Regions from separate parts of the Labrenzia sp. 5N genome, predicted to be linked through region 3. Evidence: predicted binding sites of a transcription regulator. Region 3 holds the regulator's gene; each other region holds the start of a gene.
The links. Region 3 encodes LexA, which represses DNA repair genes until DNA is damaged. Its sites were predicted from a motif close to TGTTCNNNNTGTGTTCNG; they were not measured.

Region 1: the regulator LexA is predicted to act here: its motif matches at 1,390-1,407, upstream of HEP89_RS22280 (single-stranded DNA-binding protein).
Region 2: the regulator LexA is predicted to act here: its motif matches at 1,614-1,631, upstream of HEP89_RS16575 (UvrD-helicase domain-containing protein).

What each region holds. Positions count from the first base shown of each region.
Region 1 is NZ_JAAZTM010000020.1:379,806-383,042, reverse strand. It holds gene uvrA (excinuclease ABC subunit UvrA) at 1-1,081, opposite strand, end outside; gene HEP89_RS22280 (single-stranded DNA-binding protein) at 1,666-2,220, shown strand; gene HEP89_RS22275 (hypothetical protein) at 2,282-2,758, opposite strand.
Region 2 is NZ_JAAZTM010000016.1:158,103-161,339, reverse strand. It holds gene HEP89_RS16575 (UvrD-helicase domain-containing protein) at 1-1,581, opposite strand, end outside; gene HEP89_RS16570 (GIY-YIG nuclease family protein) at 1,972-2,268, opposite strand; gene ligA (NAD-dependent DNA ligase LigA) at 2,561-3,237, opposite strand, start outside.
Region 3 is NZ_JAAZTM010000020.1:126,298-129,534, forward strand. It holds gene HEP89_RS21120 (ComEC/Rec2 family competence protein) at 1-1,367, shown strand, start outside; gene lexA (transcriptional repressor LexA) at 1,372-2,082, opposite strand; gene HEP89_RS21130 (hypothetical protein) at 2,204-3,007, opposite strand; gene HEP89_RS21135 (acyl-CoA synthetase) at 3,100-3,237, opposite strand, start outside.

The DNA.
Region 1 (3,237 bases), 250 kb from region 3:
TCCAGGGCGTTGCCATGGACACCTTGAAATGACTGCAGAGTGCTTCCAGCGTCTGGGCATAATAAGGTGATGTCGACCCTGTCTTCGCCCACGGCAGGACAGCTCCTTCGCGCAAGGAAAGCGAGTGGTCAGGAACAACCAGGTCTTCCTCGAAGGCGAGTGTCGTTCCAAGGCCATCACAAGTGGGGCAGGCACCGAAGGGATTGTTAAACGAGAACAGGCGCGGCTCGATCTCCGGAATGGTGAAGCCGGATACCGGGCAGGCAAATTTTTCGGAAAAGATCAGCCGTTCCGGGTTGCCGTTCTCGTCGGTCTTGTCGGCAAATTCGGCAATTGCAATGCCGTCGGCAAGTTTCAGCGCCGTTTCCAGTGAATCGGCAAGCCGACCGGAGATATCGTCACGCACGACGATACGGTCTACGACGACGTCGATATCGTGCTTGAATTTCTTGTCGAGGGCAGGGGGCTCGGAAATCTCATGGAAGGTTCCGTCGATCTTGACGCGCTGGAAACCCTTCTTCATCAGCTCGGCAAGTTCCTTGCGATACTCGCCCTTGCGGCCGCGAACCATCGGCGCGAGCAGGTAGAGGCGGGCACCTTCTTCCAGCTCCAGAATGCGATCGACCATCTGGCTGACGGTCTGGCTTTCGATAGGCAGACCGGTGGCGGGGGAATAGGGAACGCCGACTCGCGCAAACAAAAGGCGCATGTAATCGTAGATTTCCGTAACCGTTCCGACCGTGGAGCGCGGATTGCGGGACGTGGTCTTTTGTTCGATGGAGATTGCCGGAGACAGTCCGTCGATCTGGTCGACGTCCGGTTTCTGCATCATTTCCAGGAACTGGCGCGCGTAGGCGGACAGGCTTTCCACGTACCGCCGCTGTCCTTCTGCATATATGGTGTCGAAGGCGAGTGACGACTTGCCAGAGCCAGACAGGCCGGTCATGACAATCAACTTGTCGCGGGGCAGGTCCAGGTCGACGCCCTTCAGGTTATGCTCCCGTGCGCCACGGATGCTGATGACCCGTGTTGGGTCCGCCTTCCAGGCTTCTTCCGACTGCGATCCCTTGGCTGTCTTCATTGTCGTTCTTCCTGACCGCATGCGTCGCCCAAAGACGATTGTTGCTCGCGCATACGCTAAGATGGTCCATTGCCGATGATGTCTGTTTGCCCCGATATAGCAGTTTCGGGCGGAGCTTCCAGTGAGGCATTTTCATTATCGTGCCAGAGGCACTTGTCGATGCGATGCCTGATTGAATCGCTTTTACAGAAATGATAAGAACAAAACAAGTACATTAACGATTACCGCGTCAGGAGCCGAGCAGAAATAGGTGACCGAAACCTCGCAGTTCATGAGATAATGTCCTGACAGAAAAATCGGGGCTTGATTGGAACAAAAGTGGAGCAAATTGTAACTTGGCGCAATCAAGGATTGTGTCTGTCGATTTTGCTCGAATTTTAGGCGGATGAACCAGGCGGCAGTTTGTGAGTTGCCTTGTGGAAAATGAGTGAAGCCTGGCGAAAATAGCGGCGAAGCTGTTGGCGTGCCGTTAGGGTTCTGGTTTCTAGCAGCAAAGCTTGCAACGTTGACCGTTTATCGACACGTGCCGGAGAAGCACACGAACATCGTCGGCGGGGTCAACGAAAAACAAACAGGAGTTCAGTATGGCGGGCAGCGTCAACAAAGTAATTTTGGTCGGCAATCTGGGAGCAGACCCGGAAATCCGCCGTACGCAGGATGGCCGCCCGATCGCCAATCTCCGGATTGCGACGTCGGAATCCTGGCGCGACCGCAACACCGGTGAGCGTCGTGAAAAGACGGAGTGGCACCGTGTCGTGATTTTCAACGACGGTCTTTGCAAAGTTGCGGAGCAATATCTGCGCAAGGGATCAAAGGTTTATCTCGAAGGCCAGCTTCAGACCCGCAAATGGCAGGATCAGTCCGGTCAGGACCGGTACTCCACCGAGATCGTGCTGCAGGGCTTCAACTCCAACCTGACCATGCTTGACGGCCGCGGCGAAGGTGGCGGTGCATCCGGCGGTCTTCCCGATTACGGCAATGACTCACAAGGCGGAGGTGGCTTCGGCGGCGGCGGTTCCGGTTCCGGTTCCGGCGGGAATTTCGGTGGTGGCTATGGCGGCGGTTCCAGCAGCGGTGGCGGTTACGGCGGTCCGTCCGGTGGCGGTGGCGGCCCCATGGACGACGAAATTCCGTTCTGATCTTTTTCTGCGTTAGCGGGTGCGGTCCCATGCTTTGGGGCCGCGCACCAGGGTATGTTGATCAACCGCCGACGTTTGGGTCGTAAGGCGTGTTCGGGTCATCAACGCCGTCGTAATATTCCTTCGCACTGCCGAGACCGCAGTGATAGACGGCTTCTTCTGCGCGTGTGTCGCCACCCGTAATCGGGGCGCCGTTGTGATGCGCGAATTCATGAATGATGGTGGCCAGCACCATCCACCTGCCCATTTTAAAGGCCCGGTCACCAACCGCGATTTCCCCGGAAGGAACGTGGATTTCCCCATGTAGCGGTGAAATGGTCGGTCCGTAATTCACCCAAATCGAGCTGTCGTTGATCATGTCCGACAAGCTTCGCCCCTTGGGTAGCGTCCGGAAATAGGCATTACATCCCGGGTTGTTCTTGACCATCTTGAAAAGCTTGTTTCTGGCCCATTTCAGCTTTGAATACTGGGAAGAGTTGAAACTTGTGTATTTCCAGATCGGTGACGAATGGTCACCAACATTGAATTGAAACGGCATTTGGCTCTCCGGTAATGTCTCACGTACTCGTGAAGCCGTAGATACGCCGTTGACGAAGAAGGCGGCGTGATGCCAATCACGCCAGGTTGTTTTTCCAAACAGCCGCAGTTCTGCCGTTTCTGGCACCGTGATGGTGGGCAGCTGTACTGTCAGCAACGAGGCAAAATCGTCACAGTCGGCTGATTTCAAACCTGTGTAGGACGGCGCCCCTTAACCATCTGATGAACCCTGTTATAGTATCAAACGGTTTACGGGCGCAGTTTCCGGGAATCGGGTCGCGGGGCCCGGTTGCACGGTAACTGCGTTGCCATATCACGCTCGGATGTAGAACATCCTCGGCGGATATGCCGAACAGCCTTCGATCCTTGCAGGGAAGCGATAAAACCCTGGTGACTTGGGCAAGGCGTCAGGTTCGAAAAGATTTAAAATAAGCGGGTTTAGACAATGCGAGCGAATGCAATGGCACTGAGCGAATGTAC
Region 2 (3,237 bases), on a different contig from region 3:
CAGTTCGGTGTGTTTCATCTGGTCGAGCTGACGCCGCCAGCGCTCGAAGTTGTCGAGCACGGACTTCAGCGCGTTGCGTGGCTTTGGCTTCAGTTCTTCGGTATCGATAAGCTGGCTTGCCGCCTGCATCAGTGGAATACGCTCTGCCCGGGCAACGCCATGGACCAGTTTCAGCGTCGCATCGCCAAGACCGCGCTTCGGCGTGTTGACAATGCGCTCAAACGCCAGATCGTCCGCGGGCTGCGCGACACAGCGGAAATAGGCCATGGCATCGCGGATTTCCATGCGCTCATAAAAGCGCGGACCGCCGATGACCCTGTAATTAAGTCCCAGCGTGACAAACCGGTCTTCGAACTCGCGCATCTGGAACGATGCCCGCACCAGAACCGCCATTTCATTGAGCGAATGACCTCGCGACTGAAGCGTCTCGATCTCGTCGCCGATGGTGCGCGCTTCTTCTTCGCTGTCCCAGACGGAGGCCACCGACACCAGGTCGTGGTCGGGTTCCTCGAAATCCGTGAACAGGGTCTTGCCGAGACGGCCTTCATTGAAGGCAATCAGGTGGGATGCGGCAGCCAGGATATGACTGGTCGAGCGATAATTGCGCTCCAGGCGAATGACGGTGGCGCCTTTGAAGTCATGTTCGAAGCGCAGGATGTTATCGACTTCCGCGCCGCGCCAGCCGTAGATCGACTGGTCATCATCACCGACACAGCAGACATTCGGGTTGCCCTGGGCCAGAAGGCGCAGCCACAGGTACTGCGCGATGTTGGTGTCCTGATATTCGTCCACCAGCATATAGCGGAAGCGGCGCTGATATTCCTTGAGGACATCCGGCTGGGTCTTGAACAGCGTGATGACATGCAAAAGCAGGTCACCGAAATCGGCCGCGTTCAGGATCGACAGGCGCTCCTGATATTCCTCGTAGAGCTTTCGCCCCTTGCCGTTGGCAAACGCCCGCGCCTCGCCTTCCGGGATGTCTTTCGGCCCAAGAGCCCGGTTTTTCCAACCATCCAGCATCCCGGCAAAGGCCTTGGCCGTCCAGCGCTTGTCGTCCAGCCCTTCGGCCTGGATGATCTGCTTGATAAGGCGGATCTGGTCGTCGGTGTCGAGGATCGAGAAGGACGATTTCAAGCCGACAAGTTCGGCATGCTTGCGCAGGATCTTCACACAGATGGAGTGGAACGTGCCGAGCCACGCCATGCCTTCCACATTGCCGCCGACAAAACCGGCAATGCGTTCCTTCATCTCGCGCGAAGCCTTGTTGGTGAACGTGACAGCCAGAATTTCGGACGGTCGCGCCAAGCCGGTTGCCAGGATATGGGCGATGCGTGTTGTCAGAACGCGGGTCTTGCCCGTGCCGGCACCAGCCAGCACCAGAACCGGCCCTTCGGTCGTTTCCACCGCCAGCCGCTGCTCCGGGTTCAGCCCCGTCAGATAGTCCGGTGCCCGCCGTGCCGCCATCGCCCTGGCCGCGATCCCTCCTTGCGGCCGCACGGGAGCAGGCGCGGACTCCGCCCGCGTGCCGATAGGCTGGAATGGATCGTCAAAGGAATCGTCGTACCCGTCCGGGTCGGTCATGGTTTACTGGTCCGGTTTCAAGCGCTTGTTTTGAGAACAATATAGCAACATACCGGCGCTGGCGAGGCAGGAATGACCGATTTGGTGGGGACAAGAAGCGGGCTTTTCTTATTTGAACCGGCAACTGCGTGAGGCCGCCTCCTTTGACAAAGCCGCGACAGATTTCAGGAACCCCGGAGGTTTGCGGTTCCAGCGAGCACAGGGGTTACTGGATCCCGGTCTTGCCGCTGCGCGTCAAACCGGGATGACAAGAAGCAAAGCCATGCCCTGAAGCCTCTCTCTTGTCATCCCCGCGCAGGCGGGGATCCAGTAAACAAGGGAGCCTGTTGCTTGACCAAGTGGCGGGAGAACAAGCCATGCGCAGCAAACGATCGAAGCGACGCAAAAGTGTCAAACCAGTTTAGCAAACAGGTCGTCCCAGTTTGGATTCCGTTCTTCGATCAAACGGATCTTCCAGGCACGATTCCAGCGTTTGAGCTGTTTTTCCCGCTTGATCGCCCACTCGATTTCCTCGTGAACTTCGTAATACACCAACCGATGCACGCCATACTTCGCGGTAAACTGGCTTCCGATGCTTTCACGGTGCTGCGAAACCCTGCCCAACAGATCATTCGTCACCCCGACATAGAGCGTGCCGCCCAGTCCGCTTCCAAGAATGTAGACATAGTATTGCTGATCAAGGTGCAACGTGGAGCCTTCGTTGAAATTCTTCCCGGATATACGTTAGTGCTTTTGATTTGGCATTGCCGATAACGGTTTCAGGAACCCCAGAGGTTTGTGGTTCCAGCGAGCACAGGGGTTACTGGATCCCGGTCTTGCCGCTACGCGACAAACCAGGATGACAAGAAGCAAAGCCATGTCCCGAAGCCTCTCTCTTGTCATCCCCGCGCAGGCGGGGATCCAGTAAACAAGGGAGCCCGTGCATCATGCCGCCCCTGCCTTATCTTCGCAAAACAGAGATAGAGAAGGTAGGAGCGCCTCAGGCCCCCACCAGATCGAACCAGTCATCCTCGGAGATGACTTCGATCTCCAGCTCCTGGGCCTTTTTCAGCTTTGAACCAGCACCAGGACCGGCCACCACCAGGTCGGTCTTTTTCGAGACGGAACCTGCCGTCTTGGCACCAAAGCGTTCGGCCATGGCCTTGGCTTCGTCGCGGGTCATACGTTCCAGCGAGCCGGTGAAAACCACTGTCTTGCCTGCGACCGGCGAGCCGGAGGCGTTGATCTTTTCAGCGTCCTTGGGTGATACCTCGACCAGAAGTGCGTCGAGTTGGTCGAGATTGTGTTGCTCGGCAAAGAACTCCGCCAGCGCCTCGGCAACGATATGGCCGATGCCGTCGATGTCATTGAGCTCTGTCCAGGCTTCGCCCGCCGTGTCATGCGCCGCCTTCATGGCTGCATAGAACACCGCCCAGGAGCCATAGGCACGTGCCAGAAGTTTGGCGTTGCCCTCGCCCACGTGACGGATGCCCAGGGCGAAGATGAAACGATGAAGGTCAATCTCTCGCCGCGCGTTGATTGCCTCGAAAAGGTTCTTCGCCGAAACGGCACCCCAGCCTTCCCGGTTGCGCAACTTGGTGAGAGAGCGCTTGTCCCGCTCCTCCAGCGTGAAGATGTCCGCCGGTGCCATCACAAGGCCTTCCTTGTAGAAGGCGT
Region 3 (3,237 bases):
AATGGGCCGCGCTTTCAGCCCTTGGTGCTGCAGTTGTCTATCTGCTTCTGTCCGGTAGTGCGGTTGCGACGCAACGATCGTTCCTGATGATCGCGATTGTCTTTGTCGGAATTCTGGTGGGGCGACGCGGCCTGACCCTGCGAAGCGTAGCGTTGGCTGGCCTCGTACTCTTGCTGATTGCTCCTGAGCGGTTGTTTTTTCCCGGCTTCCAGATGTCCTTCGCTGCCGTGATCTGCCTGGTCGCCGTATATGACCTGTGGCGGCAGCGAGATCGTTCTCTGTCATCTGGTGAAAGACTGTCCGGATGGGGCATGGCGACTTGTCTTTACCTCGGCAAGTGGGTTGCAGGGCTGTTCGTCACCGCATTGGTCGCAGGGCTGGCGACCGGCATAATAGGAGCTCATCACTTCAGCCGCATCGCGCCCTATGGCCTTGTCGGCAACTTGCTGGGAATGCCGGTGTTTTCACTTGTTGTGATGCCGATGGGAGTACTTGCATTCGTTCTGATGCCCTTCGGCCTTGCAGCTCTCCCTCTGGCTGTCATGTCTTTCGGAGTTTCACTTCTGTTGAGGGTTGCTTCCTTTACCGCAGTCCTTGATGCCGGCAGCGGAACTTCCGGAAGGCTCGACGGGGCTGCTGCATTGCTGTTGCTATCAGCATTATTTGCCGGATTGTTGGTGCCTGGCAGAAAGCGTGTGCTCGCCGGAGTGCCTCTCGTCGCAGGAATATTGATTGTTCTTACCAGCCGGCCTCCCGATATCCAGATTGCTGCAAGCGGCTCTCGAATAGCTGCCCGCGATGAAACGGGAACTTTGCGTTACGCAGCAAGGGGGAGATCGTTTGCAAGTGATCTATGGCTGCAGTCGGAAGGAGTGAGGAATGATGCGATCTTGTCGCGCAAGATGAAATCGCCTCAAAGAAATTGCGATGACGACGGTTGTGTCATCAGGGCCTACGTCAATTCAGAGGACGCAGAACGGCTGGATGGCAAGCGATCCTTTTTTGCAATCGCGCAGCCAAAGACATTTGAATCGTTTCAGCTGGATTGCCGATATGCCGATTTGGTCGTGACCGATCTTGTCGCTCCGGAGAGCTGCGGCGCAACCCTCGTTCTGGATCACGGTACGCGCACCGAACGTGGTGCCGTCTCCATCTGGCTATCGCCCGGTGATTTCAGCGAGGCCGCAAATGCTACGAGCGGAGCCGGTGCACCGGGCCATCCGCCAAACGAAAATCTGAAAATCGAGAAACTGAAGTTTGCCATCCCGGACCCACCGCGCCCCTGGCATCACCAGGGTACGGTAACGAGAGACAGCCTGCGTCTAGCCGAGCGCGCCTCGGTGACCGAAGCGCGCGCAGAGGAGTGACTGGTCAATACTGACGAAACAGGGCAACGAGGCGGCCCTGAACACGAACGCGGCCGGGACCGAAGATCCTGGTTTCATAAGCCGGGTTGGCTGCTTCAAGAGCGATGGAAGCGCCTTTCTTGCGCAGCCTCTTCAAGGTGGCTTCTTCATCGTCCACAAGTGCAACCACGATGTCGCCACTGTCGGCGCTGTCGGTCCGGCGGATAAGAACGGTATCACCGTCCAGAATGCCGGCCTCAATCATGGAATCACCACGAACCTCCAGCGCGTAGTGTTCCCCGCGACCAAGCAGGTCCTGCGGCACTGTGATGGAATGGCTGTGTGTTTGAATGGCCTCGATGGGCACGCCGGCTGCAATGCGGCCCATGACGGGGATTTCCGTAACACTGGACACCGGCACCGGTGCAGCTTTTTCAGGCTCCGGTTTGCCGAGTGAGCCTTCAATGACTTCAGGTGAGAAGCTGCCTCTTGGCCGTGGAGCGCCCAGGCCGGGTGCGATGGAGTCCGGAAGACGAACAACCTCCATGGCTCTGGCCCGGTTCGGCAGGCGCCGGATGAAGCCACGTTCTTCAAGCGCGGTGATCAGGCGGTGAATGCCGGACTTGGAGCGCAGGTCGAGCGCATCCTTCATTTCGTCGAAAGACGGCGGCACACCGGTTTCTTTCAGTCTTTCGTGAATGAACATGAGCAGTTCGTACTGCTTGCGCGTCAGCATGTAGGCGTCCCCTGACCGAGAAAACATCTGGTACAAATCAAGAACATGGTACCTGTTCTCATTGTGTTCTGCAAGGGTAAATGTTCTCTTACTGTTCTTGGCTTCGAACAAGTTGCCGTATTCAATCCGTCTCCGATATCGGATTTAGGTCGTCCTTCGATCCGGTCATGATCAGCAGTTCACAGGTGATCAAAGTCGGCGCGTCACCAGTGGTGAGAATGCCCCGATGCAGTGCACCTTCGAGATCAACGGCGCGGATTGGGACGCAAAGCTCTTGATCCGGTTTCGCGCCAGCGTTTTCAGTCAGGAGTATCTCGGAGATCAGACCTGTCATCGGCTGGGCATCGCGAAACGCTGCTCCGGCCAGACTGCCCAGTCCATAGACCTCGTAGGAGGGGGCTTTCAGCTCTTTTGCGAGTTCTTGGATGCTGTCCGTCAGATCGGCAAACGGAGCGAGTGTGGTGATAAGCGCATTGTAATCGGTTGTCCGTGACTGTTTGTCATCCTGCTGCACACGAAACAGCGTGAATTCGGTTTCCGGATCCAGCGATGCCACGAAGGCTGCGCCTTGCAGGCCGTACCCTTTGATGGCCCCCTGATGCGCAACCTTCAGCGTATGCGGCAGTAAGTGGCCAAGGTGCTCGACTTCTTCCTCACGCCAATAGGCGTGTACATGAGCGAACCATTCACCATCTCGTATCCCGAGAATGGCAACTGCGGACTCCAGCGTTGCGCCTTTCGAGGAGTGCGTGTCGCTGTACCAGGCTGCATGTCTGTCATCAATTGCACAGGCAGGCATTACGAAGTCGAACGCTTCGAGCGTGAGCCCGGAAAGATCGAGAACGGCGGAGCTCAGTCCTTGGTGCGTGGCGAAGCGGCCCAGCGCCTCCAGCAAGGGAGTTTGCTCTGCCAGGGAGATTTCCAATGGTTTCGCCAGACATCTGGCATGGGGGAGCCGATTGATGGCTGCTGGGCCGGGATGACGAATGTCGGACAGAGACCTGGGGGCGGGCCGTCTCATAACAGGCCTTTCTCGGTCAAATGCTCCCGCACCAGTTTCTTGGTGATCTTGCCATAGGCGCTTGTCGGCATTGCGGGAATGAAGAGATAACGTGCAGGCATCTTGTAGCGGGCGATCTTGCCGTTCAGATAGTC